2 regions of the Thalassotalea sediminis genome follow, and region 2 is predicted to be linked to the other one. Evidence: predicted binding sites of a transcription regulator. Region 2 holds the regulator's gene; the other holds the start of a gene.

Region 1 (16,759 bases), 1.1 Mb from region 2:
ACAAAATTTAATCTCAAAAGACCCTAGTCAATTTCTATTTCGATATTACTTACGGGAATACAACAGCAGGGTAGTATTTCATTGTCACCGACAAAAGCAAGTGGCTCACCTTGTGGGTACATAACTTGCCCCTTTTTTAAGGTAACTCTACAGGCACCACAAAAACCATCTCTGCAATGGTAGTGTACTTCTACGTCGTGTTTTTCTAAACAATTTAGTAGCGTTTTATCTTGATCTTGAAAGTCGATCTGATGGTTATTGGCGGTTACTTTTTTAGTGGCTGATGCTGACATGTGAAAGGCAAGGCATGTAATCACTGTTTTAAACAGTGATTACACAAATGATATTTACAGGTCAAAGTCATCAAAGTCATCACTGGATACGGAAGAATCAACCTGACCAACTAAATAACTTGATATTTCCGTTTCTTGCGGTGCAACTTGAACGTTATCACTAACAAGATAAGCATTCATCCACGGTAATGGATTACTTTTTATATTAAATGGCATATCGTAACCAATTGCAGCTAATCGTTGGTTACTTATATATTCAATATACTGATCCAATATTTGTGCATTCAAACCAATCATTGAACCATCTTTAAATAAATATTGCGCCCATTCTTTTTCTTGTTCAACAACATCTAAAAAGATCTGTAAACCTTCATTTTTTAATTCATGTGCAATTTCTTTCATCTCTGGATCATCTTTTCCAGAAAACCAGTTATTTAATATATGCTGAGTGCCTGTTAAATGTAATGCTTCATCACGAGCAATGAGCTTAATGATTTTTGCATTACCTTCTAAAAGTTCACGCTCAGCAAATGCAAAAGAACAGGCAAAACTTACGTAAAAGCGAATTGCTTCGAGGGCGTTAACGGAACATATCGCTAAAAATAATCGTTCTTTAAGCTTACGCATACTAACTTCGTATGGCTTACCTTCAACGTCGTAGCTCCCTTCACCTTGCGCTTGCATAAGTTGCGTGGTCAAAATAACATCGTCGAAATATTTTGCGATACTTGTTGCTCGCTTAAGTATTGCTGGATTAACAACAATATCATCGAACACTTCACTAGGGTCGGTGAATAAGTTACGTAATATGTGCGTGTAAGAGCGAGAGTGAATAGTTTCACTAAAGGCCCAGGTTTCTATCCAAGTCTCTAATTCAGGTAACGAAACAATTGGCAATAATACGGCATTGACAGAGCGGGCAGCAACACTATCTAGTAGTGTTTGATACTTCAAATTAGAAATGAAAATATGCTTTTCTGAGTCGGTTAACCCTTGCCAATCAGCACGATCTTTTGAAACATCAATTTCTTCAGGGCGCCAAAAGAAAGAAAGTTGCTTTTCTATAAGCTTTTCAAAGGCAGAAAATTTTTGCTGATCATAGCGTGCAACATTAACACTGTTTCCAAGAAACATTGGCTCTAGCAATGGGTTATTGGGAACTTGGTTAAAGGTACTATAGGTCATTTATCGCTCCTTGAAGCAGCTTTTAGCATTGTTAGTCGTAAACTGCTTCGTTAAATTCTTCTGAAAAATTTAAATTATCATGTGCCACGATAATGGTGGCAACTGCGTCTTATATTTTACAAGCACCGCCTTCGCAGTCTTCGTCTGCTGCTTCAACTTGACCATCGGCAGCTCCATCTCTTGTATTGTGGTAATAAAGCGTTTTTACGCCTAGTTTATACGCAGTCAGCATATCTTTAATGATTTGTTTTACTGGTACTTTACCACCTTCATATTTTGCCGGATCATAATTGGTATTTGCAGAAATAGTTTGATCGATGAACTTCTGCATTATGCCAACAAGTTGAAGGTAGCCGTCGTTATTTGGAATGTTCCAAAGCAACTCATAGTTATCTTTAAGCGTGGCAAACTCAGGCACTACTTGTTTCAAAATACCATCTTTACTAGCTTTAATACTGATCAAACCGCGCGGTGGTTCAATACCATTTGTAGCATTTGATATTTGTGAAGAAGTCTCTGAAGGCATTAATGCCGATAATGTTGAGTTTCTCACACCATGTTGTTTAATGTTTTCGCGTAATGTTTCCCAATCTAAATGGAGTGGCTCAGCGGTAATATTATCGATTTCTTTTTTGTAAGTATCGACAGGTAAAATACCTTGGGCTAAACGTGTCTCGTTAAACTTGGGGCATGCGCCTTGCTCTTGTGCCAGCTTATTAGAAGCTTGCAACAGGTAATATTGGATAGCTTCAAAAGTGCGGTGTGTTAAGTTATTTGCACTACCGTTTGAGTAATACACACCGTTTTTCGCAAGGTAATATGCATAGTTAATTACACCGATACCCAGCGTTCTTCGTCCCATGGTCGCATTGTATGCAGCAGGTACAGGATAATCTTGATAATCTAATAAGCTATCTAAAGCTCTTACTGCAAGCTCTGCGAGCTCTTCTAGTTCGTCTAAGCTCTCAATGGCACCCAAATTAAAAGCTGATAACGTACAAAGTGCTATTTCACCGTCTGGATCATTAATCTCTTTTAATGGTTTTGTTGGTAATGCAATTTCTAAACACAAATTACTTTGACGAATAGGTGCTTGGCTTGGATCAAATGGGCTGTGAGTATTACAGTGATCAACGTTTTGTAAGTATATACGGCCAGTACTTGCACGTTCCTGAGCAAATAAACTAAACAATTCGATTGCTTGAATACGTTTTTTACGGATTGTTTCATCAGCTTCATATTTTACATAAAGCGCTTCAAACTCATCTTGATCTTCAAAGAACGCATCGTATAAACCAGGCACATCGCTCGGGCTGAATAAAGTTATATATTCACCTTTGATCAGGCGTTGATACATTAGTTTATTAAATTGAACACCATAATCTAAGTGACGAACGCGGTTCTCATCGACACCACGGTTATTTTTTAATACCAGTAAACTTTCTACTTCTAAATGCCACAGTGGATAGAATAGCGTCGCAGCACCACCTCGCACACCACCTTGAGAACAACTTTTAACAGCTGTTTGGAAGTGTTTGTAAAATGGAATACAACCGGTATGGAACGCTTCACCGTTTCTTATTGCACTGCCTAATGCGCGAATTTTACCCGCGTTAATACCAATGCCGGCGCGTTGTGAAACGTATTTTACAATAGCACTTGAAGAAGCATTGATTGAATCTAAACTATCATCACACTCGATAAGTACACATGATGAAAACTGACGAGTAGGGGTGCGAACACCTGCCATAATGGGAGTTGGTAATGAAATTTTGAACATCGAAATCGCGTTATAGAAACCTTCGATGTAACTTAGTCTTGTCTCAGCGGGATATTTTGCGAATAAACAAGCTGCAACTAGTACATATAGAAATTGTGCGCTTTCATAGATTTCACCCGTTACACGGTTTTGAACTAAGTATTTACCTTCAAGTTGCTTTACCGCGGCATAGCTAAAGTTCATATCGCGACGATGGTCAATGAATTGTTCCATCGCTTCAAATTCTGCGGCGGTGTAATCGGCAAGAATATGCTGATCGTAACGACCCGATTCAACTAATTTTACAACATGATCGTAAAGTTTCGGTGGCTCAAATTGACCATAGGCTTTCTTACGGAGGTGAAATATCGCTAGTCGAGCAGCTAAATATTGATAATCTGGAGATTCTTCAGAAATTAAATCAGCAGCAGACTTGATTATGGTTTCATGAATATCCTCAGTTTTTATACCATCGTAAAACTGTATATGAGACTTTAATTCGACTTGAGAAACAGAGACATTTTCTAAATCTTCTGCGGCCCAGGCAATTACCTGATGAATCTTCTCTAAATCGATGGGTTCTTTCTTACCGTTGCGCTTGGTGACAAAAAGGTTGTTGTTCATGAAAAACCTGTATATGTGTTTTGTTTTTTTAATTTTGTAGATTGTTTGTTCACCCTAGTGTCTCGAAAAAACTCAATACACAATATCTAGGGGGTGAATACTTAACTGATCACAAGATAATGAGGTTTGACCTTCATTGCAAGCATAAAAAAAACCATAAATTTACCATGGAAATATTGACAAATTCTTTTGTTAGTAACAACTAACTTAGTAAGAGTAATTGATTTGCTTGATTGTAAAAGGCAATCATTATTTTTGTTTTTTTTTAGCTAATAGATTTATTTTAGGTTTTATAGTTATCTCTATATTACATTTAGTAATATAGAGATATTAGTCTTTAAAATACAATAAGTTATATTATTTGCTTTAATCTTAAACAGGTTGGTTGTTATATAATCGATAAGATTTCAATAGGAGATTGATTGATGAAGTCTGCTTGCCAATCTTTTGTGTTATCTTGTGATTTAATGTATCCCCATTGTGCAACGACAGTCGTCATATTTGCAGCATTACCAGCCTGAATGTCACGCAGCGCATCGCCAACATATAAACAATCTTCAGGTGCAACGGCTAACTGCTTTGCAGCGTGCTGTAATGGTAAAGGGTGTGGCTTTCTCTCAGCTAAGCTATCTCCACCAACCATTACTTTACAGTGATCAAATTCTGAAAAATTAGGCAGTAGCATTGTTGTTAAGTATTCCGGTTTATTGGTTACGATACCCCACGGAATACTTTGCTCATTAAGAGATTGCAACATTTCTTTCACTTCAGGATACAAGCAGGTTTCTCGCGCAATATTCGCTTCATAGTATCCGAGAAACATTTGACGTAACGCTTGAAAGTCGAATTGTGACAGTTTTTCACCAAACCCTAAATTCAATAAACCTTGTGCTCCATCAGACGCTATAGGTCTATATGTTGAACGTTCAATGGATGGCAGTTCGTGTTGTGCTAACACATGGTTTAATGCTGCACCTAAGTCATTTGCAGTATCTAGTAGGGTACCATCTAAATCGAAAAGCACACCTTTGAATGATTCGTTCTTCATGCCAGTTCCTTTTGACAACACAGAATATAATTTACGTCGAGAGAGTTGATTAATTTATGATTTTCAGTAATTGGGTTGTAATGAATACCGGCAGCATCGATACATTTCAAGCCATTTTCTTCTGCCCAGCCAATTAACGTTGAGGGACGAATAAATTTATCATGCTCATGTGTTCCTTCTGGGACTATTTTTAAAAGCTTTTCGGCTGCTAAAATTGCTAAAAGGTAAGCTTTTGTTGTTTTGTTTAATGTTGAAAAAAATACAAAACCACCTGGCTTAACCAGTTGGGCACAAGCGGCTATAACTGAAGCCGGATCTGGCACATGTTCGAGCATTTCCATGCAAGTAACAATGTCATATTGTGCGATATTATTTGCTGCATGTTGCTCGGCAGTACTTTTTATGTATTGTACGTTAACGCCTGATTCTAGCGCATGAAGCTTGGCAACATTTAATGGTTCTTCTCCCATGTCTATTCCTGTTACTTCTGCTCCTAACTTAGCAAGGCTTTCTGCTAAAATACCGCCACCGCAACCAACATCGATAATTTTCTTACTATAAATATCTTGTGCATGTTGAATGATAAATTGACGTCTCACGGGGTTTATTTGATGTAAAGGTTTAAAGTCACCTTCGAGATCCCACCAAAATTGCGCTACTTTTTCGAATTTAGCAATTTCATCTTCATTTACATTTACAGCATTGGTCATAGTATCGATTTCTTATCCATGTTAGGCGGCCTATTTTAAACTAATCTACATTAAATCGGCAGTAAAAATTAATGTCGTTAGTTGACGTAGTTGAACGTCATCTATAATTTAGTACATATGTATAATAAAAAGGTGATGAGATGAAATCATTAACGGAACAACTTTCTACGTATAAAAGTGTACATTTAAACCATAAAAATATTTGGACACACTTTATTGGCATCCCACTTATTATTTGGGCTGTTGCACTTATGATCTCATCACTTGGTTTTACCGTCACGTTAACTGAGCTCACTTTCCATGTAAACCTTATGATGGTGATATCACTGGTGATCTTATGTTATTACATTATACTCTCACCACAACTTGCAGTATTGGCATTGCTATTATTTGGCCCATTGATTTATAGCGCATTAATGTTGTCTTCTATTGATAATAAATGGCTAGTTGCTTTAGCTGCGTTTACTGTTGGTTGGATATTTCAATTTATTGGTCATGGCTTTGAAAAAGCAAAGCCTGCTTTTATCGATGATTTAAATCAATTATTAATTGGTCCATTATTTCTTTTAGCTGAGCTTTATTTTGCTTGTGGAGGGCTAGCGCAGTTAAATAAGAAAGTAACAGAGCAAGCGTTAGTAAAAAGAACGCAATTTGAAGAAAAGAGGGCCAGTAGTTAATGTTAAACGCTAGCGCTGTTTAAATATTAAACCGCGTTGGTTAAGCGAAAATACCGTTTTACGGTAATGGTTAAATTATAGTCAGAAGAAAATTTTGAGATCAGTATATTTTTCAGAAAGTTAACTTAATTCTCATTCAATTAAAATAATCACTTGAAATACGGCGTTAACCAGAGCAAAATGTCAGGTTATATGGCCGTATACTGTCCGCTAATTACTAGCGAATAACTATCGCCTTTATAAAATAATAATTTCCAAAAATACATTTAGGGATACTGTCAATTTATGACCGATCTGGCAAAAGAATTACTTCCAGTCAATATCGAGGATGAGCTTAAAAGTTCTTACTTAGATTACGCTATGAGCGTTATCGTAGGGCGTGCACTTCCGGATGTTAGAGATGGTTTGAAACCCGTGCATCGACGCGTACTTTATGCGATGAATGTATTGGGCAATGACTTCAACAAGCCTTATAAAAAATCAGCACGTGTGGTTGGTGATGTAATCGGTAAATATCACCCACATGGTGATACCGCTGTTTATGATACTATCGTACGTATGGCTCAACCATTTTCATTGCGTTATATGCTAGTGGATGGCCAAGGAAACTTCGGTTCCGTTGATGGTGACTCCGCAGCAGCGATGCGTTATACGGAAATCCGTATGGCGAAAATTTCGCACACTATATTAGCTGATTTAGATAAAGAAACGGTTGATTTTGTACCTAACTATGATGGTACGGAAATTATTCCAGCCGTTATGCCTACTCGCATACCCAATTTATTGGTAAATGGTACATCCGGTATCGCCGTTGGTATGGCGACAAATATTCCGCCGCACAATCTTACAGAAGTTATTAATGGTTGCTTAGCATTAATAGAAAATGAAGAGATTACCATCGATGAATTGATCGAATATATTCCAGGGCCAGATTTCCCTACTGCCGGTATTATTAGTGGTCGTGCAGGTATTGTAGAAGCATATAAAACAGGCCGTGGTAAAATTAATATTCGTGCCCGTGCTGAAATCGAAGTAGACGAAAAGTCGGGTAAAGAAACAATTGTTGTACATGAGCTACCTTATCAAGTAAACAAAGCACGTTTAATTGAAAAGATGGCTGAGCTGGTTAAAGAAAAACGTTTAGAAGGTATTTCAGCCTTACGTGATGAGTCAGATAAAGACGGCATGCGTATGGTTATTGAAGTTAAACGTGGCGAAGTAGGTGAGGTTGTATTAAATAACTTATACAAACTTACGCAAATGCAAGTCTCGTTTGGTTTAAACATGGTTGCATTAATCGATGGACAACCAAAACTCTTTAACATTAAAGAGATGCTAGAAGCGTTTGTACTTCATCGAAGAGAGGTTGTTACTCGTCGTACGATTTTCGAATTGAGAAAAGCTCGTGAACGCGCGCATATCTTAGAAGGCCTTTCCATTGCCTTAGCGAATATTGATGAAATTATTGAGCTAATTAAAACCTCTCCTTCAAGAAAAGAAGCTGAAGAGAAGCTAATGTCTAAAGGTTGGGCATTAGGTAACGTTGGTGAATTACTTGCTCGAGCAGGTACCGATGCGGCTCGTCCTGAATGGTTAGAAGACGAATTTGGTATTAGAGATAACCAATACTTTTTAACTGATCAACAAGCTCAAGCAATTCTAGATCTTCGTCTACATAAGTTAACGGGCTTAGAGCACGATAAGATTCTAAGTGAGTACAAAGAGTTATTAGACTTAATTGCAGAATTGTTGCACATTTTAGAAAATCCATCACGTTTGATGGAAGTGATAAAAGAAGAACTTGAAGTTATCCGTAATGATTTCGGTGATGAGCGAAGAACTGAAATTACTAATGCTTCGCATGACTTGTCATTAGAAGATTTGATTAATGAAGAAGATGTCGTTGTAACCTTGTCTAGCGAAGGTTATGTGAAATACCAGGCATTAACTGATTATCAAGCACAACGTCGTGGTGGTAAGGGTAAATCAGCAACGAAGATGAAAGATGAAGACTTCATTGAACGATTACTTGTTGCTAATACTCACGATACTATTTTGTGTTTCTCTAACCGCGGTAAATTGTACTGGTTGAAAGTTTATCAATTGCCACTGGCAAGTCGCACTGCACGTGGTCGTCCAATTGTGAACTTATTACCACTTGAAAACGATGAGCGAATTACTGCAATTTTACCTGTGCGTGAATACGAAGAAGGTAAATATATCGTGATGGCTACGGCTTCAGGTACCGTGAAGAAAACACCTTTAACTGCTTACTCAAATCAGCGTGCAAACGGTATTATTGCCTTAAACTTGCGTGATGATGACACATTAATTGGTGTGGATATTACAGACGGCACAAACGATATCATGCTGTTCTCTGATGAAGGTAAGGTTGTTCGCTTTAATGAACTTGCACGTGATAGTGAAACTGGTGAAGTTAAAATGGATCCAGAGTCAGGTGAACCAATGCAAGCCTTAAGAGCAATGGGGCGCACGGCAACAGGTGTACGAGGTATTAAGCTAGAAGGTGATCAACGTGTTGTTTCACTTATTGTACCTAAGAATGATGGTCCGGTGTTAACGATCACAGAGAATGGTTATGGTAAACGTACTGACTTGAACGAGTACCCAGCTAAAAGTAGGGCAACCAAAGGTGTTGTCTCAATTAAGGTAAGTGAACGTAATGGTAAAGTTGTTGGTGCGGTTCAAGTAGAAGACGCCGATGAAATTATGTTGATTACCAACAATGGTACGCTGGTTAGAACACGCGTTAATGAAGTGAGTGTGATCGGCCGTAATACTCAAGGTGTTCGTATTATTAGAACAACAGACGAAGAGCAAGTTGTTGCTCTGCAACGTATTGACGAAGTTGAAGATGTTGAAATGCTTATTGAAGGTTCCGATGAGGAAGCTGAAAAAGCAGAATCAACATCAGAAAGTTCACCAGATCCTGATACAGAGCAAAGCTCTGAAAGTCTCGAAAAAGGTGATGACGAATAATCACCGCTAAAAAAGCGTAGTAATAGGCGGTTATATAACCGCCTATTTTTTTGATAAATTTTTAATATAAGGTAATTAACAGCATGTCAGTGGTCTACAACTTTTGTGCCGGACCAGCAATGTTACCAACCAAGGTAATGAGTAAAGCACAACAAGAATTTATTAATTGGCAAAATACAGGGTGCTCTGTCATGGAGCTGAGCCATCGTAGTAAAGAATTCATGGCTTTGGCTGCTAAAGCTGAAGCTGATTTACGACAACTGATGAATATTCCTGTTAATTACCGAGTGTTGTTTTGTCATGGTGGAGGACGCGGTCAATTTTCAGCGATCCCGCTGAATTTACTGCCAGAAAATGGTCATGCTGAGTATATAGTCTCTGGTTCATGGTCTAAAGCTGCAGCGAAGGAAGCGCAGAACTTTGGTAATATCCGCCAGCAAAATGTTGTTGACGAACTTAATGGCCGAAAAGTTGTTAAACCCTTTGAGCAATGGCAAGTGTCACCTGATGCTGCATATCTACATTACTGTCCGAATGAAACTGTTGATGGAATCGAAATGTTTGATATCCCTAAATTTGGCGATGTGCCTATTGTGGCAGATATGTCATCAACAATTTTATCGCATGATATCGACGTTAATAAATTTGCGCTTATTTATGCGGGTGCGCAAAAAAATATTGGTCCATCTGGTTTAACTATTGTTATTGTCAGAGAAGATTTACTTGGTAATGCACGTATTAATACTCCTTGTATTTTGAACTACACCACATCAGCCGAAAATGACTCTATGTATAATACGCCACCAACATATGCGTGGTATCTTGCGGGCTTAGTTTTTGAGTGGTTAAAAAGTGTCGGTGGTGTTTCAGCAATTGAAAATGTTAATAAACGTAAAGCTAAGCTTATTTATGACTACGTTGATAACAGCACTTTTTACAAGAATACGATAGATCCCGAGTTTAGAAGTCGAATGAATGTTCCCTTTTGGTTAGCAGATGAGTCGTTAAATGATAAATTTTTATCAGAAGCTAAAGAGCAAGGTTTGGTAGCGCTTAAAGGTCACCGTTTAGTTGGGGGCATGCGTGCCAGTATTTATAATGCAATGCCGATCGAAGGTGTTGAGAAATTAATTGAATTTATGCAATCGTTTGAAGAGAGGAATCAATAAGTGGAGCAATTAACGATAGAACCCATCGGTAAAATACATGGCGAGGTGTTCTTGCCAGGTTCAAAAAGCTTATCTAATCGTGCTTTGTTAATTGCTGCATTGGCAGACGGTGAAACAAAAATAACTAACTTACTGGTAAGTGATGACATTAAACATATGCTTAACGCACTTTCCTTATTAGGTGTCAATTATACGTTAAGTGGTTGTGGCACAGAATGTACGATTGTTGGTAACGGTGGCTTTTTTAATACGAATGAACCCGTTGAGTTATACCTCGGGAATGCTGGAACGGCAATGCGACCGCTTTGTGCAGCGTTGGCAGCAAGCAACGGAGAATTCGTTTTGACGGGTGAACCGCGAATGAAGGAAAGACCTATAGGCCATTTAGTGGATGCATTGTCACAGCTAAATGCTGATATAGAGTATTTAGAAAGTAAGGATTATCCACCCGTAAAAATTAAGGGTAAAGCACTAACAGGTGATATCGTAAAAATAGATGGCTCAATTTCTAGCCAGTTTTTAACGGCAATCCTGATGATAGCGCCTTTATTAAATACTGATACGACTATTATTATTGAAGGTGAACTTGTCTCTAAACCATATATTGATATAACCCTTGATATTATGCGTAGGTTTGGCGTTGATGTTCAAAATAATGATTACCAATCATTTACCATTACAGGCAAGCAACGTTATTCCGCTGTAGAAAAGTATATGGTTGAAGGCGATGCGTCGTCAGCATCATACTTTTTAGCGGCCGGCGCAATAAAAGGTGGTGAAGTTACAGTTCACGGTGTTGGTAAATTGAGTGTACAAGGTGATAAGCATTTTGCGGATGTACTTGAAAAAATGGGGGCAGAAGTCATTTGGCATGATGAATCTATAACTGTCAAAGGTAAGCCACTTTTTGCGGTTGATATGGATATGAATCATATTCCGGATGCTGCGATGACGATTGCTACTACTGCGTTATTTGCACAAGGTGTTACAACGATTCGTAACATTTACAACTGGCGCGTAAAAGAAACAGATCGTTTAGTTGCTATGGCAACGGAATTGAAAAAAGTGGGTGCAGAGGTTATTGAGGGGGAGGACTACATTAGCATTACTCCGCCCAGTGTATTAAAGCATGCGGAAATAGATACCTATAATGATCATCGTGTAGCGATGTGTTTTTCTCTTGTTGCATTGAGCGATACACCAGTGACTATTAACGATCCTAAATGTACCGCTAAAACATTCCCTGATTACTTTACGAAATTAGCAGAAGTCTCTTGTTAAGGTCGTTGAGTTTTTCCATTACTTTATCAAGTTAAATTTACTAATAAATGCAGGCCCTTTGCTCGCCGTATCGAGCCTGCATAATACTTTGTTTTTTCAAAGTGCATAATGTTGAACGATTTTTACAAACATGTTGTCTATAAAGCGATAAAATAATTTATTAAATTTTTACGCGATTTTAAGAATTAAATCTCGTATAATTTCGCCGATTTTCGACATTAGGAGAAAAATGTATGCAGGAAAACATTCCAGTGATCACAATAGATGGCCCTAGTGGTGCTGGTAAAGGTACTGCTGCACGATTAGTCGCAGAACAGTTAGGATGGCACCTTTTAGATAGTGGCGCTATTTACCGTGTTTTAGCTGTTGCGACGCAATATCATCATTTAGATGTAAGTGATGAAGAAGCCCTTATTCCGATAGCAGCGCATTTAGATGTACAGTTTACTATCAGCAGTGAAGGTAAGAGTAAGGTAATCCTTGAAGGCGAAGACGTTACCGATACTATTCGCACAGAAGAAATTGGTGCGCTAGCGTCTAAAGTCGCAGCGTTTCCAAGAGTACGTGAAGCATTGTTAAGAAGACAAAGAGCATTTCGCGTTAGTCCAGGCCTTGTTGCAGATGGCCGTGATATGGGGACAGTTGTGTTTATCGATGCCCCTGTAAAAGTTTTTTTAACAGCGAGCGCTGAAGAACGTGCACATCGTAGATATAATCAGTTGAAAGACAAGGGCTATGATGTTAAAATCGGGCGCCTTTTGGATGACATACGTCAGCGTGATGAGCGAGATAAGAACCGCTCAATTGCACCGCTTGTGTCAGCAGAGGGTGCGTTAGTTATTGATTCTACTGAGCTTTCTATAGAGCAGGTGGTCGATAAAATTCTTTCATTTACCAATGAAAAGCTAACGCAATCATCAGAACTTTAATCGTAAGTTTTGACGAGGTTGCCAAAAGTAAGGAAGCTTTAGGCGTTTTTAATAACCCCATGACACACGAATGTGGATTGGATAAATCATAGAGTTCATATACCTATTATGACTGAAAATTTTGCACAACTTTTTGAAGAAAGTTTAAAAGAAATCGAAACACGCCCAGGTTCTATTATCAAAGGAACTGTGGTAGCTATCAACAAAGATAACGTTCTAGTTGATGCTGGTTTAAAATCTGAATCTGTAATTTCAATCGACCAATTTAAAAACACCGCTGGTGAAGTTGAAATTAATGTTGGCGATGAAGTTGATGTTGCATTAGATGCAACTGATGATGGTTTCGGTGAAACGATACTTTCTCGTGAAAAAGCAAAACGTCACGAAGCTTGGCAAGTTCTTGAAAAAGCTTACGAAGAAAAAGAAACTGTTATCGGTGTTATCAACGGTAAAGTTAAAGGTGGTTTCACGGTTGAAGTTAGCAACATTCGTGCTTTCTTACCGGGTTCATTAGTTGATGTTCGCCCTGTTCGCGACACTGCTCACCTTGAAGGTAAAGATTTAGAATTTAAAGTTATTAAGCTTGATCAAAAGCGTAATAACGTTGTTGTTTCTCGTCGTGCTGTTATTGAATCAGAAAGCAGCGTAGAACGTGATGCACTACTAGAGTCTCTTGCTGAAGGTATCGAAGTAAAAGGTATCGTTAAGAACCTTACAGATTACGGTGCATTCGTAGACTTAGGCGGCATCGACGGTCTTCTACACATCACTGACATGGCTTGGAAGCGCGTTAAGCACCCAAGTGAAATTGTAAACGTTGGTGACGAGATCCAAGTTAAAGTATTGAAGTTCGATCGTGAGCGTACACGTGTTTCACTTGGTATGAAACAGTTAGGCGAAGATCCATGGGTAGCTATTGCTAACCGTTACCCAGAAGGTTCTAAGCTTTCTGGTCGCGTTACAAACTTAACAGACTATGGTTGTTTCGTTGAGATCCAAGAAGGCGTTGAAGGTTTAGTTCACGTTTCTGAAATGGATTGGACAAACAAAAACATCCACCCATCTAAAGTTGTTAACTTAGGTGATACTGTTGAAGTAATGGTATTAGAAATTGACGAAGAACGTCGTCGTATTTCTCTTGGCCTTAAGCAATGTGTTCCAAATCCTTGGGAAGAATTTGCTAAGAACTTCAGCAAAGGCGATAAAGTATCTGGTAAGATCAAGTCAATTACTGACTTTGGTATCTTTATCGGTCTTGACGGCGGTATCGATGGTCTTGTTCACTTATCTGATATCTCATGGAATGGCGGTGATGAAGCTGTTCGTGAATACAAGAAAGGTGATGAAATCTCAGCTGTTGTACTTCAAGTTGACCCAGAGCGCGAGCGTATTTCACTAGGCGTTAAGCAAACTGAAGACGATCCTTTCAATATGTATCTGACAGATAACAAAAAAGGTGCTATTGTAAAAGGTAAAGTAGTTGAAGTTGACGCAAAAGGTGCTAAAGTTGAATTAGCGGAAGGCGTTGAAGGTTACTTACGCGTTTCTGATATTTCACGTGATCGCATTGAAGATGCAACAACTGAATTATCTGTTGGTGACGATGTTGAAACTAAGTTTATGGGTGTTGATCGTAAGAACCGCACTATTAGCTTATCTATCAAAGCGAAAGACCAAGCAGACGAGCGTGAAGCTATGGATAGCTTAAACCAATCAGATGATACTGGTTTAAGTGCAATGGCTGAAGCGTTTAAAAACGCTAAGAGCTAATTTTAACCGGTAGTATGGAGAGTCACATCTCCATACTTTTACCATTGTCGTGATGTAGGATGAACACTGGAGGGTCGAATGACCAAATCAGAACTCATTGAAAGATTAGCTGATAAACTTAATCATTTGTCAGCAAAAGATGTCGAACAAGCTATTAAAGAAATTCTTGAAATGATGGCGCAAACTTTATCTAAAGGTGACCGTATCGAAATTCGAGGGTTTGGTAGTTTTTCGTTACATTACCGAGCACCACGCGTTGGTAGGAACCCAAAAACTGGTGAGTCTGTTGACTTGGCTGGTAAATATGTTCCTCACTTTAAACCCGGTAAAGAATTACGCGAACGTGTTAATGAATCATTAGCATAACAGCAAAAAATTGTAGAAACGGCATGCATTAGCATGCCGTTTTTGTTTTAATGTAAAAAATAGTTAGATGGGGTTACGACCTGTGCGTTTATATATAACGTTAATTTTGATTGTTATTCTTTTACTTGTAGCATTTATTTTTGGCAGTCAAAATAATCAAGAACTTACCTTAAACTACTTAATTGCTAAACAAGAGATGACAGTGGCATCTGCTGTAAGTTTATTTACAACGATAGGCTTTTTATTAGGTATTTTATTTTCTTTACTCTGGAAATTTTCCGCGGCAATAAGAAAGCGTCGTAAACAACCGCTACAAGCAAAGTAAGGTTATAACTCACTAATGTTGGAACTCTTATTCCTTTTATTACCTGTTGCAATGGGCTATGGCTGGTTCATGGGGCGTAACAGTGTAAAACAAAGTCAACATACTGCAAAACAAGATCTGTCTATAAAATATTCTACGGGATTAAACTACTTACTCTCGAATCAACAAGATAAAGCCATTGAATATCTGTTAGAAACCTTAGCATTAGAGGATGATACCGTTGAAGCACATTTTGCTATGGCAAACTTGTTTCGCAAGCGTGGTGAATTAGATCGTGCGTTGAAAGTCCATGAACACTTAGTTAGACAAAAACATTTACCGACAAAAGCTAAACAACAGGCGGCTTATGAGCTTGGTAAAGATTTTCTCAGTGCAGGTTTATATGATAGAGCTGAGTCCATGTTCCATGGGTTATTAAAATCCAAAGGGTTTGGTTTAAAGTCACTTAATTATTTATTGCAAATCTACCAATCGACAAATGACTGGCAGCAAGGTATTGCGCTTAAAAAAGTCATCGTTAAATCAAAAGATAAGAAGTTATTACATGTACTTGCAAATTTCTATTGTGAGTTAGCCACAATCGCTTTAGAAAATGATCAGTTTATTGATGTGATAGAGTTACTAGAAGAAGCGTTAAAACATGATGAAAACTCTTGTCGTGCCAATTGGTTACTTGCTCAAGTATATGAAAATCATCAGCAGTATAATGAAGCTTGCCAATGTTATAAAAGTATCTATGGTCAAGACAGTGAGTTTTTTCCCGATGTTATTGATAATATGGAACACTGCTTTGCGGAGCAAGGTGAGTTAGATAACTTTTATAGTTTTATTAAAAAAGTTTACGACGAAACAGGTTCAAGTAGTGCGTTGATCAAATATCTTTCATTTATTGAACAAAAGCATAGTAATAAAAAAGCACAAGAGTTTTTATTAACAGCGCTAAAGCGTAGGCCGACGATAAAAGGGTTTAAGCATTTTATTAAAATGCAAATGCAAGATAAGTCGACTGAAAGTGATACAGAGTCGTTAGATATGATCAAGCAGCTAATTTCTGCTTATCTTAATGTAAAGCAACGATATAACTGTCGTACATGTGGCTTTAATAGCAGTACGCATTACTGGTCATGTCCATCCTGCCATGATTGGGAACAGCTAAAACCTGTGCGGGGCCTAGAAGGCGAATAATTTCAACTTTCTTTATTAAATTGAACTTTATCTGCATCAATGGTGCTCATTTATAGTTATAAACTGCGCGCCATTTCTTTGCTAAATTCCCATTTAATTTTGAAAGTTAGCAATTATTTTCTCCACAATTTTATTATTTTGCCCTTTAAAGCTATTTTTTTAATTAATGCTTTTACGGTAAAATACGATGTAAGTTTACTTAAAGGAACATTCTATGAGTAATGCAAAAGTAGTGGTTGCATTAGATTTTAATAATCAGGCTGATGCGTTAGCGTTTGTAGACAGTATTGACCCCGCAACGTGTCGACTAAAAGTAGGTAAAGAAATGTTTACCTACTTTGGACCTGAGTTTGTAAAAACACTGGTCGATAAAGGGTTTGATGTATTCTTAGATCTTAAATTTCATGATATCCCAAATACCGTAGCAAAAGCTGTTGC
Region 2 (16,759 bases):
CGACATACTTTGTAAAGAGGTAACAGCATTGGCTTGGCCATAACGACCAATCAATAATTCAGCCATAAAAGCGGGATACGCTAAGCAAAACGCCAACACTAAATACACTAAAACGAAAGCAGCACCACCGTTGCTTGCTGTTTGTGTAGGAAATCCCCAAATATTTCCCAACCCAACAGCTGAGCCAGCAGCTGCCATTATAAAACCAATGCGAGAACTAAACTCGCCTCGAGAAGTAGCCATGAAAACCTTTCTTTATTGTTATTTATCAATGTTCATTATTAAGGTCTATGTTTACTACCTATGTACTTTCTAACGACCAGCATGTGTGTCTACACAAACTAGCTTTTTAAAAAGTAAATGGTTATTGCTGTTACAAAAGAACACGCTTTAAATACGTGTACACAGCATGCATAAATGCGCACAAAACCTAGACTTCGGCTTAATTTACTTAATCTCGATCAATAAAAACAGCTTTTTGCGTACAAATTCGGCGAATATTTTTATTAAAGATAGATTAGCTGTAAAGGAGACGATACCAATTTGCTCACTTTTCAAACAAATAAAGACACAACGGCTTATGCACATATGCATGTAAGCCGTGATAATGTCATATGAAGAGCTTAATCGCGAAAATTAGTAAATTGAAATGATTGCCCAAGTTCTTGTTCTCTGACCAACTTCATAACCATTTGAAGGTCATCACGCTTTTTGCCGGTAACACGCACTTGTTCACCTTGAATAGCCGCTTGAACTTTAAGTTTGCTATCTTTAATTACTTTAACTATTTTTTTTGCCGTTGGCTGATCAATACCTTCTTTAAAACTGCACGTTGCTGAACACTTTTTACCTGAAAATTCAGGGTCTCCAACAGACATAGACTGCGGATCCACTTTCCGTTTTGTTAATTGATTACGAAGCATATCGACTAATTGCTTGATTTGAAAATCACCTTCAGCAGTCACAACAACATTGGGACTTTTCCAATCAAAACTAGCCTCAACGCCTCTAAAGTCAAAACGTGTACTTAATTCTCGCGCAGCATTTTCGGAAGCATTGCGTACTTCCTCAATATTGATTTCAGACACAATATCCATTGACGGCATAATATTCTCACTCAGTAAAATTTTCATGCATCATAGCAAAAACTAAAATGACTAAAAACACATAATCCATGCATTTTTTTATTGTAAACACATGATATGATAATAGCTTAGCTTTTACATTACTTAGACGCGAAATGAAGAGCCAACAACATCTGCTTTTTTTGCTCATTTTCTTACTCATTATTATTAGCGCAAGCTTCTTTACGGCGGAATTAGACGCAATAATTGTAAGGGGTACAAAAATTGACTCTATTGGCCACATTATTGGCTTTTTTATTTTAACGTGGATACTTAATGGCGTTTTTCGCCTTCCTTTAACCCGCTTAGTTGCGGCGCTTTTTTGTTACGCAGCTCTGACAGAGTTAGGACAATGGTACTTACAATTTAGAAATGCCGAATTTAGTGACTTTTTCGCTGATATTGTCGGTATAACAGCCTATGTTGCATTAAAGTGGATAAAAGTAATGTACTTTCAAAAGAGTTACGTATGAAATTTGTCGTTGTTGGTCAAGGCGCTATCGGTCTGCTCTGGTATTCTCACTTTGTTAAAGCAAACCTTTGGCCTGCATTACTTTGTTCGCCTCGTGCCGACGAGACAATAAAACATATGACCTTAATTGACGATGAAGATCAACAGCACATCTTTTCGTTAAACACAATTAAGCCAGAGAATATGTTCGATGCCGATGTGATCATCTTTTGTTTGAAAGCTTATGACATTTTGCCAGCGTTAAAAGATTACCGGGAAGAGATAAATAGAAATGCTCAAATCATATTATGCCATAATGGTATAATCTCAACACAACCCATTGAAGAGCTCTTTCCTCATCAAACTATATATACGCTGTTAACCACTCATGGCAGTAAAAAACTTGATCGCTTCACGATAAAACATACCGGTAAAGGCCAAAGTCAACTTGGTGAACTGCAACACACCTCGCATAATAGCCGCCAACAGTTAACGGCTATATTAAATAAAGCTTGCCCACAAGTTACGTGGCATGACGACATAAAACATCTACAATGGTTAAAGCTAGCTGTAAACTGTGTGATTAACCCGTTAACAGCGATTTACAATATTAACAATGGCAGCCTATTACAGACGCAGTACCAGTCATTGATTAAAAAGCTTTGTGAAGAACTCGTTATTATTGCAGCAAAGGAAAATGTGGATCTTAATAGCGATCAGCTGATTGAAAATGTTCGGCATGTAGCGAAAGTAACCGAAGAAAACTGCTCATCTATGTTAGCTGATGTCCGCAACGGAACCACAACTGAAATAGAGCACATCAACGGCTATATTGTACATTTAGCAAACAAACATAAACAAACCGTTCCGGCTAACTTATCACTTTATCAACAAGTTAACCGATTAACGACAGTAAAGAACGCTAAATAACGTAATATTAGGGACGATAAACCTTGACGTTTTTAAAGCCATTATCAATTAAATATAATGCTTGTAGCTTACTCATTACACCTTGATCACAATATAAGTAATATTGTTTTGATTGGTCTAAGTCGCCAAACTGCGTGGCGAGTTTAAAAAATGGTAAGTGTTGTACAGCAACATGATCGATGTCTAACGGGTTTTCATCTTCTTCTTCAGGACTACGAATGTCTAGTACTATCGCCGCCTCATCAAGTTCAGAAACTTCCTCAACCGCATGTATTTCTTGCTCGGTTTGCTCACCAATATCTTTAATATCAAAAATACGCGCTTGTTCAACAACTTGATCTAAAATCGAAAAATCGAACTTTTCTTCTTCAGCTTCAATTTTTGCAAGCACAGCTTTTACCGTCGGTTTTTTAGAAATCACACCACAATATTCTGGAATTGTTTTAGCGAAATCTTCCGTACCAATAGCGCGAGCAATATCAATAATATCCTGCTTATCATATGCGGCTAATGGTCGTAAAATTAACGTTTCTGTTACCCGATCAATAACGTTTAAGTTGGTTAAGGTTTGGCTTGAAACCTGCCCCAATGCCTCACCAGTAACCAATGCCTGAATGCCACGTTTCTCTGCAATTTTAGCCGCTGCGCGCATCATCATTCGTTTTAAAATCACGCCCATTTGGCCGTTTTCAATTTTTTCGAGGATTTCAGCAACAACAGGTTCAAAGTCAACAGCAAAGAACTTCACGCGATGAGATGCGCCAAACTTGTTCCAAAGGTAATAGCTCACTTCTTTTACGCCAACTTCATGGGCAGAGCCGCCAAGATTAAAAAAGCAATAATGTGTTCTCGCGCCTTTTTTGATCATTTGGTAACTTGAAACACCGGAATCAAAACCTCCCGACATTAAAGACAAAACATCTTCTTGTGTCGCAATGGGAAAGCCACCTAAACCAACATGGCGTTCTGTTACGATAAATAAGTCTTTTTGTTTTATTTCTAAATGTACAGTTACATCAGGTTTCTTAAGTTTTACTTTTGCTGACTCAACGGCCTGATTCAGTCCGCCACCAACATACTGCTCCACTTGGAGTGAGGAAAAGTCGTGATCACCTGTACGTTTAACTCGCACACAAAACGTTTTATTTTCTAGGTGCTTAGCGTGAACAGCTAATGTTTTTTCGTAAATGTCATGTAAATCAGTAAACGCTCGTTGTTGCACTTCAATTATCATGGCAACACCAGGGATACACTTCAACGTATCAATTAACTGTTGACGATTTTCTTCTGTGTTATTTTTAGTATTAACTTCAATGCTATCCCAATTAACTTTTGAGGTAACTTGCTCATCGACACGACGTAGTACATTTTTAATATTCGATTCAAGAATCTTGGTAAAACGCTTACGTACCGGTCGACTTTTAATGGCGATTTCAGCCTGAAGTTTAATAATAAATCTCATAACAACATACCCAGAATTTTTGTGGCGCGGATTATACAACATGCAAATTAAATGTGCGAAAAAAAAGGATCGCATTGCGATCCTTTCTATTAACGCTTATTTGTTGTTACCTGACATTATGAGTCATTTGATATAATTGACACAGGCTCTGTTTCTTTTGCTTTACCTTGATTGATTGAAATTTCAACACGTCGATTACGACGTCTATTAAGCGCATTATTATTTGGTACCAATGGTTTTGAATCTGCATGACCTGCAACTATCATCCGCGAAGGATCAAAGCCTTCAACCTTGACCAGTTCATGTGCTATAGCAACAGCACGTTTACTTGATAAGTCCCAATTAGAGGTAAACAGCTCTGAGCTAATACCGCGATTATCAGTATGCCCCGAAACCATTATTTCACCGGGCACTGTATTTAATAATTCACCAACCTCTTGAATAATAGGTCGAAATTTAGGTTGCAAAAACGCAGAACCTGATGGAAATGAACCATTTTCCCGTATACGAATAATAATCTGCTGTCCTAGCTGTTCCAGCTCAATCGCACCATCTTGAATTTGCTGTTCAAGCTGCTCAGCTATTTTTTTCACAAGTTCATTCACTTGCTCTTGAGAAGCTTGCTCTAGCTCATCACTTGCTTTTTGTCTGGCCTGAGCAGACATTTCATCAGCCGTACTTTGTGATTGACCTCCACGCTCAGTGCCTCGTTGTTCTTGACGACCACCAGCAGATGTTTCATCACCCGCTTGAAACTCTAGCATTTGTTGTGTCATTTCAACGGTCTGTTGTTGAATCACCTCAATTGGCGTTGGTTCTGGTTTACCTGGTCTAAATTCTTGGGCGATTATGCTCGTGCCCTTAGGAATATCTTTAACTTCAATTTTGTTCTGCACTCCAAAAGCGAATTTCATAGAACCTGCAATTTGCTTAAATTTCAAAACATCCATTTCTGAAAAAGACAACAGTAAAACAAAAAAACACATTAATAACGACATTAAATCAGCAAACGTGCCCATCCATGGAGGAAGACCAGGAGGTGGACATTTACACTCAGGAGGATTCGCCATCTGCTGACTCCCTACTCTTCCGTTGTATCAATAGTTCGTTTACTTTCTGCAAGATAATTTTTCAACAGCCCTTCAATTACGCGTGGGTTTTGACCGTCTTGTATACCTAACACCGCATCAAGAATAAGTTCTTGATTTAACTTTTCTTCAGCCATACGCAGCTTTAACTTATTAGCGATTGGAATTGCAATAACATTTGCTAAGAAAGCACCATATAAAGTAGTAAGCAAGGCTACCGCCATTGCAGGACCAATGGCTTTAGGATCATCCATATTCGATAACATGGCAACTAGACCGATTAACGTACCAATCATCCCCATTGCGGGTGCAATTTCAGCCAAAGATGACAGCATGCCAATACCAGTTTCATGGCGTTCAGTGGTTAAATTAATATCTTTTTGCAGAGTGCCTCTTACAACATCAGCATCATGGCCATCAACAAGCATATCTACGCCTTTTTGCATAAAGGCATTGGATATTTCTGCTTCTTCTAATGCAAGAAAACCACCTTTACGAGCGGCATCAGCCATTTCAACAGATTTTTCAATTAACTCTTCTGGCTTTTCAATTTTAAACATGAAGGCCTTGCCCATGATCTTGCCAATGCCAAAGAATTGACCAAGATTATAGTTAGCAAGAACAACAAACGTAGAGCCACAAAATACGATAAGAATAGATTGGGTATCTATAAACATATTAATATCGCCACCCAATACCATTGCCATGACAACAAACCCAATGGCACCTAAAATTCCTAGTAGTGTAGCTAAATCCACACAAGCCTCCGAAAAAATATTGCTTATTTGCTAGCTTAATAACGATAATAACCTAAGGCGTGTCAATTCGCGAACGCATTATTATCTATCACGAGAATACTTATATTATCGCCCATATTGTCAATAACTTAACAAATATTTTCACTTTATTTTATTGAAAGTAATTTACAAGCTCAGTTGAACAAAGTTTACAGCTAAGGTATCTTGCGCCTTACTTATTAAAACGCGCGGTTTAAGCAAGGTCATGGCACGTAAAAAAATTGAAAATCTAAATTTTGAGGACGCTTTAAAAGAGCTCGAAATTATCGTTGAACAACTTGAAAAGGGTGAATTGAATTTAGAAGACTCAATGACGTTATTTGAACGTGGGTTATCGTTAAGCCAGGTGAGTCAAAAAAAACTAAAAGATGCTGAACAAAAAGTGCAAATTTTAATGCAAAGACAAGAAAAGTCTTCATTAGAAAATTTCGAATCAAAAGAGTAACACGCGCGTGAAAGACCTTTCAGGATTACCTCAATATCAAGAACGCGTTGATCAATACCTGACTAATGCACTAGATGCCATCATTGTAAATGATCAAAAATTGCATGATGCAATGCGCTATGGCTTGCTTATTGGAGGCAAGCGAATGAGACCTTACTTAGCTTATATTGCCGGCGAAGCGCTTGGTGCCTCAACTGAGGATATCGATGGCGTAGCGGCAGCTATTGAATGTATTCATGCATATTCATTATTACATGATGATTTACCCGCGATGGATGATGATGACTTGCGCCGTGGTCGACCAACTTGTCATAAAGCCTTTGATGAAGCAACGGCAATATTAGCGGGTGATAGTCTGCAAACGTTAGCGTTTGATATTCTTGCCAATCATGCTTTTTCGGCATTTGCAAAAACAAAACAGCTTACGTTAATAAAATTGCTTATTAATGCAGCAGGTTATCAAGGCATGTGCGGAGGGCAAGCACTCGATCTTTCTGCAACCAATAAAAATGTAGCCATCGATGCGTTAGAAAATCTGCATCACTTAAAAACCGGTGCATTATTACAAGCTTCGGTGTTAATGGCGGCCGAATGTGCACCAAATGTAAAACCAGAAGATAAACTGGCATTGAAAGAATACGCACAACACGTAGGTTTAGCGTATCAAGTTCGAGACGATATTATTGATATCACATCAAGTGATGAAGAGCTTGGTAAACCAGCAGGTTCAGACCTTGCAGCTAATAAAAGTACCTATCCTTCCTTGCTTGGTTTACAAGGCGCGCAACAAAAAGCTGATGACTTGTTTCAACAATCACTTCAAGCTTTGGCCAGATTACCTTACAATACGCAAAATCTGTCCGATTTCGCGACATTTATTATCCAACGAACTAGCTAGGTTGTATTAAAACGAACAACTATGACGACGAACCTAAACGATTATCCGTTATTATCAAAAATTGACACGCCTGATGACTTACGTCAGTTATCACAAGATCAACTGCCTAAGGCCAGCGAAGAATTGCGTCGTTATTTGCTGAATTCTGTCAGTAAAAGTAGCGGTCATTTTGCTTCAGGACTTGGCACAATAGAATTAACAGTTGCGCTGCATTATGTTTACAATACTCCTTTTGATCACCTTATTTGGGATGTTGGTCACCAAGCCTATCCTCATAAAATATTAACAGGCAGACGCGATCAACTTCATACCATCCGTCAAAAAGACGGTCTACACCCTTTTCCTTGGCGTGAAGAAAGTGAGTATGACGTGTTAAGTGTAGGCCATTCCAGTACATCTATTTCTGCTGCATTAGGCCTTGCTGCCGCGGCAGAAAAAGAAGGTAAAAATCGTAAAGTCGTTGCAGTAATAGGTGATGGTGCCATGACAGCGGGTATGGCATTTGAAGCCTTAAACCATGCTGGCGACATTCACAAAGACATGTTGGTCATTTTAAATGACAACGAAATGTCAATTTCAGAAAATGTTGGTGCGTTAAACAACCATTTAGCCAAAATGTTATCGGGAAGCTTTTATACTGGATTTAGAGAAGGTAGTAAGCGTTTACTTAACAACATTCCTCCTATCAAAGAGCTAGCGAGTCGCGCTGAAGAACACCTCAAAGGCATGGTCGTACCCAGTACCTTTTTTGAAGAGTTAGGGTTTAATTATATTGGTCCAATAGATGGCCACGATGTAACGGGTTTAGTCGATACGATAAATAATATGCGCGGTTTAAAAGGCCCGCAAATTCTGCATATTGCCACAAAAAAAGGTAAAGGATTTCAAGCAGCAGAAAAAGACCCAATTAAGTACCATGCGGTTCCAAAGTTTAACCCGTCTGAAACAGGTCTACCAAAGAGTGCCCCAAGTCTTCCAACCTATTCACAAATATTTGGTGATTGGCTGTGCAAAATGGCAGCAACGGATGACAAACTAGCCGCAATAACACCCGCCATGCGAGAAGGCTCTGGTATGGTTGAGTTTAGCCAACGTTTTCCCGACAAATATTATGATGTTGCTATTGCAGAGCAACATGCTGTCACATTTGCCGCAGGCTTAGCTATTGGTGGTAACAATGCCATCGTTGCAATTTATTCCAGTTTTTTACAACGTGGCTACGATCAGCTTATCCACGATATTGCTATTCAAAATTTACCTGTGCTCTTTGCCATTGATAGAGCTGGCATTGTTGGCGCAGATGGGCCAACACACCAAGGTGCGTTTGATCTTAGCTTTATGCGCTGTATTCCAAATTTAGTTATCATGGCACCATCGGACGAACGAGAATGTCAATTGATGCTTACAACCGGCTATAAAGCACAACAACCTACTGCAGTTAGATATCCAAGAGGGAATGCTATCGGTGTTGAACTACCAGATTTAACAGAAACTATTGAGATAGGTAAAGCAAAGCTCATTAAGCAAGGCGAAAAAATAGCGATAGTTAATTTTGGCACTATGTTGGTAGAATCAGAAAAAGCAGCTACACATTTTAACGCCACACTTGTCGATATGCGTTTTGTAAAGCCCCTTGATAATAAAATGTTAGATGATATGGCGCAACAACACGACATTATCGTGACGGTTGAAGATAACGCTATTTCAGGAGGGGCTGGCTCAGGCATTAATGAATATTTGCTCAGTAAACGAGCAAACGTTAGTATTTTAAATATTGGTTTACCTGATCAATTTATTAAACACGGTACGCAAGCGGAAATTCATCAAGAACTCGGATTAGATGCAGCAGGTATTATTGAAAAAATAACAACGTTTAATAAATAACTGCTAATCATTACATAATAATGGCTGTGCATCGCTGTTCAGCCATTAGTTTTTAGCCCCAAATTCGCTACTTATCACTATTACCACATACTTAATATTAAGGCGCAGTACGATTAATAATCGTTATTGAGCTTGATATTCATTTGCCTCTTAATATTTAAACGCTATTTCTAACAACAGTGCATGAAATGTGTCTTCTCATTGCCACATTTACAGAGTTTTTTGTATTAACTGAGTAAATAACTAGACAATACGCTAATACACACGTTATAAAAAACAAAAACAATAGAGAAAAATAATGCGTATATTCATATTTATCGTCTTTTTTACCTGTCATTTATTGCTCGCAGTACAGGCAAAAGAAGTGCAACCTGTTCAATCAAAAATCGAGACTATTCATCAGAAATTTGAGCAAGGTTCATTATCAAGTGAGCAGTTGGTCAAAAATTACCTTGAACGAATTAAACACTTCGATCAGCAAGGGGTAAATTTAAACTCAGTTTCGCAAATTAATTCACACGCAATAGAACGTGCTAAAGCATTAGATAAAGCTTACGAAAAACAGGGCTTAACAGGACCGCTACATGGAATTCCTATCTTATTAAAAGACAATATTGATACAACAGATAACATGTCAAATAGCGCGGGTTCTCTTGCCCTTGCCAATAATTTTCCTAAAAACAATGCGCATCTAGTCGATCAGTTAATAAAGGCAGGTGCCATTATTCTCGGTAAAACGAATTTGAGTGAATGGGCAAACTTTCGATCTACGTCTTCATCTAGTGGTTGGAGTAGCCTGTATGGTCAAACAAAAAATGCACATGACGTAACAGCAAGTCCATGCGGTTCGAGCTCAGGCTCAGGCGTTGCAATTGCCGCTGACTTTGCTGTTTTAGCCGTAGGCACTGAAACAGACGGCTCAGTTACCTGCCCTTCTGCAATCAATGGTATTGTTGGTATAAAACCTACATTAGGTACGATCAGCCGTAGCGGCATCATTCCTATTGCTCACAGCCAAGATACTGCAGGCCCTATGGCACAAACGGTAACAGATGCCGTTATTATGCTTAGTGTTATGGTTGACGTTGATAATCAAGATCCTAAACCAGTTGCGTCTAAAATAGACTATGTTAAACACCTTAAAAAAGATGGGCTTGCAGGAAAGCGTATCGGTGTAGTTAGAAACCTAATGGGCTACCATAAGCAGCTAGACGAAACCTTTGAACAAGCGCTAAAGGATTTAGCAGCACAGGGAGCTACCATCGTTGATGATCTCACATTTGACAACAAGAGTGACTGGGGTGGCAATGAGTTTGAGATTTTACTTTATGAGTTTAAAGCGGATTTAAATAAGTATTTAACTAACACTACCAATGACATACCTAAATCACTGAAAGCAATTATTGAATTTAATCAAAAACACGCGGATAAAGTCATGCCTCACTTTGCGCAGGAAATTATGCAGATGGCCGAAGCAAAAGGTAATTTATCTGAAAATGCCTATTTAACAGCGCTGTCAGCAGCAAAAAAAGCGACACAAGAAAACGGCATTGACAAATTACTCACACAGCATAAAGTTGACTTACTTATTGCCCCCACAACAGGCCCTGCATGGAAAATAGACCATGTAAATGGTGATCATTACCTTGGCGCAGCATCAAGTGCTCCGGCAATAGCTGGATACCCTCATATTACTGTTCCTATGGGGTTTGTTAAGCATTTACCTGTTGGTATCTCTTTTATTGGTGGATTTCTTCAAGAAGGTAAACTCATCGAAGCCGCCTATAGCTATGAGCAAGCAACCCAACATAGACGCTCGCCTAAATTAGGTAAGTAAAATACATTTAAAACAATTGATTGTACATAACCATAAGCTTTGATAGCTTATGGTTATCTTCCCTAACGAAATTGTTATGATTAGAGCACATTGAATTTAATAGTAAAAAGTTGGATTTTAGGGATAATACTATTCATCACAAGTGCCAACTCAGAGGCAAAGGAAACCATTATTTGGCGAGTGTTAGACTGGCCACCATTTTATATATTGCATGGTCCAGATAAAGGACAAGGGATTTATGACGTAATCCTTAACAATATCACCGCGAAAATGCCACACTACCATCATAAAAAAGTGGTGATGAATACCCAACGGTTATTGGCGGAATTTGCAAAAAAAACCAAGGTTTGTTCAGCGTCTGCACTCGCTAATACCCCAGCAATATTATCGAAAGTAAATAGCTTTTTATTACCGCACCAACTTATTTATCATAAAGACGACTTTCCTAGTTTTTCTCTGCAAGCGTCAATTTCACTGACTAGGCTACTTAAAAATGAGAAAATAAAACTCGGTATTGCAACGCAACGGTATCCACAGATAATCAATGATATTATTCAAAAAAATCAAACGAATACAAATATATTGCGACAAAACAATTACAATAGTTTAGTCCGCATGTTTTTTCGTCGTCGTTTTGATGCGTTAATCGAATATCCACCTGTGATCAATTATTCAAAACATCAACTAGGTTTGTCACTTAATAGCCAAAGCATCGCGATAAAAGAAATATCATCGCTTAAGTATTTATCGGTTCATTTTGCATGTTCAGACAGTCCATGGGGGAAAGACGTTATCAATGCCATTGATCGGTTATTAGTACAAGAAGCAACTTCTGAAAACTATTTGCCGTCACGATTGCGTTGGTATGAACGGAATGATAAAGACGCATTGAAAACCTATTATTTAGACCATTATCTTAACGATAAAAAAACGCCTTCACTCGTCACTAAAACAACTGAAGGCGAATTCGATAAATAACGTGTTAGGTTGCGTTACTCATTAATATATTCAACAACCTCTAAGCCAAAACCCGACAATGAGTGATACTTAACTTGCGAGCTCAATAAGCGCATTTTACCCACGCCCAAATTAGCTAAAATTTGTGAACCTACACCAACATTTCTCGAACCGATATGACGCTGAACTTCTTTTACCTCTTCTCCTGCATCAAGTTTGGCATACTTTTGTACTTGGGCAATAAGTTCATCCGGCGATTCATGCTTACCGAGCAACACTAAAACACCACCTTCACTGCCAATACGTTTAAGGGCATCGCCAATTGGCCATTTTGCAACACTTTCTCGTTGACTAAACAACAAATCTCTAAAGGTATTTTCCAAATGAACTCGCACTAACGTTGGTTTATCATGCTCTATTTCTCCCTTTGTTAAAGCGAAATGAGCTTGTCCATCTATCGTGTCTTTAAACACTGTCAAATCAAATTCACCGAACGCTGTTGGTAACTTGCACTGGGAAACACGCTCGATTGTTGTTTCGTTAGCATTGCGATATTCAATAAGATCTGCAATTGTGCCCATTTTAATACCATGACGTTCAGCAATAATTTCTAAATCTGGACGGCGCGCCATGGTGCCGTCTTCATTTAATATCTCAACAATCACAGATGCGGGCTCTAATCCAGCCAACCGAGCAAGGTCTACGCCAGCTTCGGTATGGCCGGCTCTATTAAGCACACCACCATCTTTTGCCATTAATGGAAAGATATGACCTGGTTGAACAATTGAATGTTGATTAGCATCCTTGGAAACTGCGGCTAAAACTGTTTTTGCACGATCTGCAGCTGAGATACCGGTCGTAACACCTTCGGCCGCTTCAATTGAAACAGTAAAATTGGTTGAGAATTGTGCGTCATTTTTACTAACCATTAATGGCAGGTTTAATTTTTTACAACGTTCAATTGTCATCGGCATGCAAATTAATCCACGGCCATGTGTTGCCATAAAATTAATCGCTTCAGGTGTGACAAGCTCCGCTGCCATGATGAAATCGCCTTCATTCTCGCGATCTTCATCATCCATAAGGATAACCATTTTACCCTGTTTAATATCGTCAATTAGCTCCTGAGGAGTATTTAAGTTCATGACAGCCTCTTAATTTTTAATAAAACCACTTTGACGCAATAGAGATTCAGTCACGCCAGATGCATTTGTTTGATTGCTGTTTTGTTTTAACAACAAGCGTTCGATATAACGTGCCATTACATCAACTTCAACATTGACATAACTTCCCTGGCGGTAGTTTGGCATAATAGTTTGCTCCGCTGTATGAGGAACAATTGTTAACCTAAATTTGTTCGCTTCAAGCGCGTTTACGGTTAAACTTACACCATCAATCGTAATAGACCCTTTTTCAGCAATATAGGGGGCAATTTCTTCCGACATTTCTAGCCAATAATCTGTGCTATTACCAGTGTCATTGATACTTTCAATCTTTGCTACGGCATCAACATGTCCAGAAACAATGTGTCCACCAAACCGTGTCGTTGGTAACATCGCTTTTTCTAAATTAACACGTTGATTAACTTGATAGTGTGCAAACCCAGTTCGTGATAATGTTTCAGTCGATACGTCAGCGCTAAAGCTTTTCGCGTCAAAAGCAATTACTGTTAAGCAAATGCCGTTGGTGGCAATAGAATCTCCGAGCTTTACATCAGCCATGTCTAATGCACCAGTATCTATTACAATACGAGCGCCTTGTGCACTCACCTGTAATTGCTTAATCGTGCCTATCGCTTCAATAATTCCAGTAAACATTTTATTTCTCTAATTCTAGGTTTCACGGTTAAAATTCGCCACGATTTTAATATCGTGCCCCACCATGGCAACGTCTTTAATAACTAACGATTTTGCTTGTTTTAACGTGTCGACATGAGGAAAATTAACGAGTCCTTTACCTGCATGACCAAGCAACTTAGGTGCTTGATATAGTACCAGTTCATCAACAAGACCTTGCTCAATAAACGCCCCAGCGAGTTGCATACCTGATTCAACGAGTATGTCATTCAGCCCTTTTTCAGCAAGGGCTTTTAATGCTGCATCAAGATCAACATATTGACCACATTGTGATTTCGGCAAGATAATATGTTCAACAAAATGAGGCCATTGGTGGCTGTTTTCAAGTTGAGTCGTTAAAATGACAATTGGTGCTTCGATACTAAAAATTGCCAACGCTGGCGATAAACGGTTTTTTGAGTCAATGATCACGCGTACCGGTTGTCGCACATCTTTCTCTTGGTATTGATGTTTCAAACTGCCTAATTCTGCCCATCTTACCGTCATACGAGCATTATCATGTAAAATAGAGTCAGCACCACTGACAACAGCACAACTTTGAGCTCTAAGTCTCTGAACATCGCTACGCGCAGCTTGTGAGGTTATCCATTGACTCTCACCTGAAGCCATAGCGGTTTTTCCATCAAGACTTGCTGCTAACTTACAACGCACATAGGGTCGCCCTTTTGTCATTAAAGAAATAAAACCTACGTTGAGTGCCTTGGCATCAGTCTCCAGTAAACCTTGTAAGGTTTCTATCCCCGCTTGCGCCAGCATAGCAAGGCCATTACCTGACACTTGCGGGTTTGGATCGACCATCGCTGCAATCACTTTCGTCACACCTGCCTTAATTAAACCTTGCGCGCAAGGTGGTGTTCTGCCGAAATGAGAACACGGCTCTAGTGTTACATACGCGGTAGCGCCTTTTGCCATTTCTCCTGCTTGTGCCAACGCATTTACCTCAGCATGCGCATGGCCTGCTTGTTGATGCCAACCTTCACCAACAACTTCATCATCCTTAACGATTACACAACCAACACGGGGATTAGGTGACGTTGTGTATACCCCCTTTTTAGCGAGCACGATTGCTCTCGTCATATAGCGATAGTCTGCTTGCGAAAAGGTCTTAGTCATATTAATTGTCATCACCTAGTCGAGCGATTTCTTCGCCAAACTCCCGAATGTCTTCAAAAGAACGATATACCGAGGCAAAGCGTACATAAGCAACTTTATCGAGTTTTTTAAGTTGTTCCATAATTAAATTACCTAACATTTCACTCGATACTTCTCGTTCGCCTGTTGCACGTAATTTGGATTTTAATCGATTAATGGCTTTTTCTGTTTGCTCTACGCTTACCGGGCGCTTTTCCAAAGCGCGCATTAAACCAGAACGAAGCTTTTCTTCATGATAAGGCTCTCTCGAACCGTCACGTTTAATAATACGCGGCATAACAAGCTCTGCCATTTCAAAAGTAGTAAAGCGCTCTAAACACGCAATACATTCACGGCGACGCCTAATTTGATGTCCGTCAGCGACAAGGCGTGAATCGATCACCTTTGTTTCAGTCGCCGTGCAAAATGGACAATACATGGTTGTTCCCAATGAGAGTTTAATAGTAGGTTATTTTAAAGGAATTTAAGAATGAAGTAACTGACAAATAATAAAAAAGCCCAAAGTTTCCTTTGGGCTTTTGTAAACAATAACATTCAGAAAGATAGTGGTTAACTTCATTTAACTACCGAAGCGAAAACCACTATAAATGTCACCTGCTAACAAGTTATGCGTAAACCGGTAACCGAGCACAAACTTCTTTTACTTTTTCCTGAACGGCAGCAATGGTTGCTTCATTGTTGATATCGTCAAGGATATCACATATCCAACCAGTTAATGCTTTCGTTTCTTCGATACCGAATCCACGACGCGTTATCGCAGGTGTACCTAAACGCAATCCTGATGTAACAAAAGGTGAACGTGGATCGTTAGGTACAGAGTTTTTATTGACTGTAATATGTGCACGACCAAGCGCAGCGTCAGCATCTTTACCCGTGATATCTTTGTCGATCAAATCAAGTAATAACAAATGGTTTTCTGTGCCATTTGATACAACTTTATAACCGCGTTCTTGTAATACCTCAACCATTGCTTTTGCATTATCAAGCACTTGTTGCTGATATACTTTAAACTCTGGCTGTAATGCTTCTTTAAATGCAACCGCTTTTGCAGCGATAACATGCATCAATGGACCACCTTGACCACCAGGAAAAACAGCAGAGTTTAACTTTTTATAAACGTCTTCATCGCCACAACCAGAAACAATAAGGCCGCCACGAGGACCAGCTAATGTTTTATGCGTTGTTGTTGTCACTACATGTGCATGGGGTACTGGGTTAGGGTATAGCCCTGCCGCAATTAAACCAGCGACGTGCGCCATATCAACCATAAAATAAGCGCCAACGCTATCGGCAATTTTACGCATACGCGCCCAATCAACAACGCCAGAGAATGCAGAAAAACCACCAATGATCATTTCTGGCTTATGCTCTTGTGCTAAACGTTCCATTTCTACGTAATCAATATCACCGGTTTCAGGATCTAAACCATATTGAAATGCTTCGTACGATTTACCAGAGAAGTTTACATGCGAACCATGAGTTAAGTGACCACCATGAGCAAGGCTCATACCTAATACTTTTCCGCCTGGTGAAACTAACGCTTGAAAAACTGCCGCATTAGCTTGTGAGCCTGCATGTGGTTGCACGTTTGCATAGTCAGCACCAAATAATTCTTTGGCTCTTTCAATAGCTAACGCTTCGGCTTTATCAACAAATTCACAACCACCGTAGTAACGCTTACCGGGATAACCTTCAGCATATTTGTTTGTCAACTGCGAACCTTGGGCTTCTAGCACACGAGGACTACAGTAGTTTTCAGAAGCAATGAGTTCGATGTGCTCTTCTTGACGAATGGTTTCGTCAGTCATTGACTGCCATAATTCAGCGTCAAAATCGGCAATATTCATATCACGAGTAAGCATGTTTATACCTCAAGTT

The links. The regulator NrdR, encoded in region 2, represses ribonucleotide reductase genes. The targets are predictions, from matches to a motif close to AAACACNANATNTNGTGTTT.
Region 1: the regulator NrdR is predicted to act here: its motif matches at 3,937-3,956, upstream of nrdA (class 1a ribonucleoside-diphosphate reductase subunit alpha).

Annotation. Positions count from the first base shown of each region.
Region 1 covers NZ_AP027361.1:1,797,473-1,814,231, forward strand. The annotation lists gene yfaE (class I ribonucleotide reductase maintenance protein YfaE) at 24-293, opposite strand; gene nrdB (class Ia ribonucleoside-diphosphate reductase subunit beta) at 348-1,478, opposite strand; gene nrdA (class 1a ribonucleoside-diphosphate reductase subunit alpha) at 1,588-3,861, opposite strand; gene gph (phosphoglycolate phosphatase) at 4,250-4,909, opposite strand; gene ubiG (bifunctional 2-polyprenyl-6-hydroxyphenol methylase/3-demethylubiquinol 3-O-methyltransferase UbiG) at 4,906-5,619, opposite strand; gene QUE09_RS08230 (Mpo1 family 2-hydroxy fatty acid dioxygenase) at 5,760-6,296, shown strand; gene gyrA (DNA topoisomerase (ATP-hydrolyzing) subunit A) at 6,582-9,296, shown strand; gene serC (3-phosphoserine/phosphohydroxythreonine transaminase) at 9,380-10,465, shown strand; gene aroA (3-phosphoshikimate 1-carboxyvinyltransferase) at 10,466-11,746, shown strand; gene cmk ((d)CMP kinase) at 11,980-12,675, shown strand; gene rpsA (30S ribosomal protein S1) at 12,784-14,445, shown strand; gene ihfB (integration host factor subunit beta) at 14,524-14,811, shown strand; gene QUE09_RS08265 (lipopolysaccharide assembly protein LapA domain-containing protein) at 14,894-15,136, shown strand; gene lapB (lipopolysaccharide assembly protein LapB) at 15,152-16,321, shown strand; gene pyrF (orotidine-5'-phosphate decarboxylase) at 16,536-16,759, shown strand, end outside.
Region 2 covers NZ_AP027361.1:659,824-676,582, reverse strand. The annotation lists gene QUE09_RS03075 (sodium-dependent transporter) at 1-243, opposite strand, end outside; gene QUE09_RS03070 (YajQ family cyclic di-GMP-binding protein) at 624-1,106, opposite strand; gene QUE09_RS03065 (VanZ family protein) at 1,241-1,597, shown strand; gene QUE09_RS03060 (ketopantoate reductase family protein) at 1,594-2,505, shown strand; gene thiI (tRNA uracil 4-sulfurtransferase ThiI) at 2,513-3,967, opposite strand; gene QUE09_RS03050 (flagellar motor protein MotB) at 4,084-5,037, opposite strand; gene pomA (flagellar motor protein PomA) at 5,049-5,813, opposite strand; gene QUE09_RS03040 (exodeoxyribonuclease VII small subunit) at 6,058-6,297, shown strand; gene ispA ((2E,6E)-farnesyl diphosphate synthase) at 6,305-7,195, shown strand; gene dxs (1-deoxy-D-xylulose-5-phosphate synthase) at 7,217-9,079, shown strand; gene QUE09_RS03025 (amidase) at 9,378-10,916, shown strand; gene QUE09_RS03020 (TIGR02285 family protein) at 11,007-11,894, shown strand; gene ribBA (bifunctional 3,4-dihydroxy-2-butanone-4-phosphate synthase/GTP cyclohydrolase II) at 11,909-13,018, opposite strand; gene QUE09_RS03010 (riboflavin synthase) at 13,028-13,690, opposite strand; gene ribD (bifunctional diaminohydroxyphosphoribosylaminopyrimidine deaminase/5-amino-6-(5-phosphoribosylamino)uracil reductase RibD) at 13,706-14,842, opposite strand; gene nrdR (transcriptional regulator NrdR) at 14,844-15,299, opposite strand; gene glyA (serine hydroxymethyltransferase) at 15,487-16,743, opposite strand.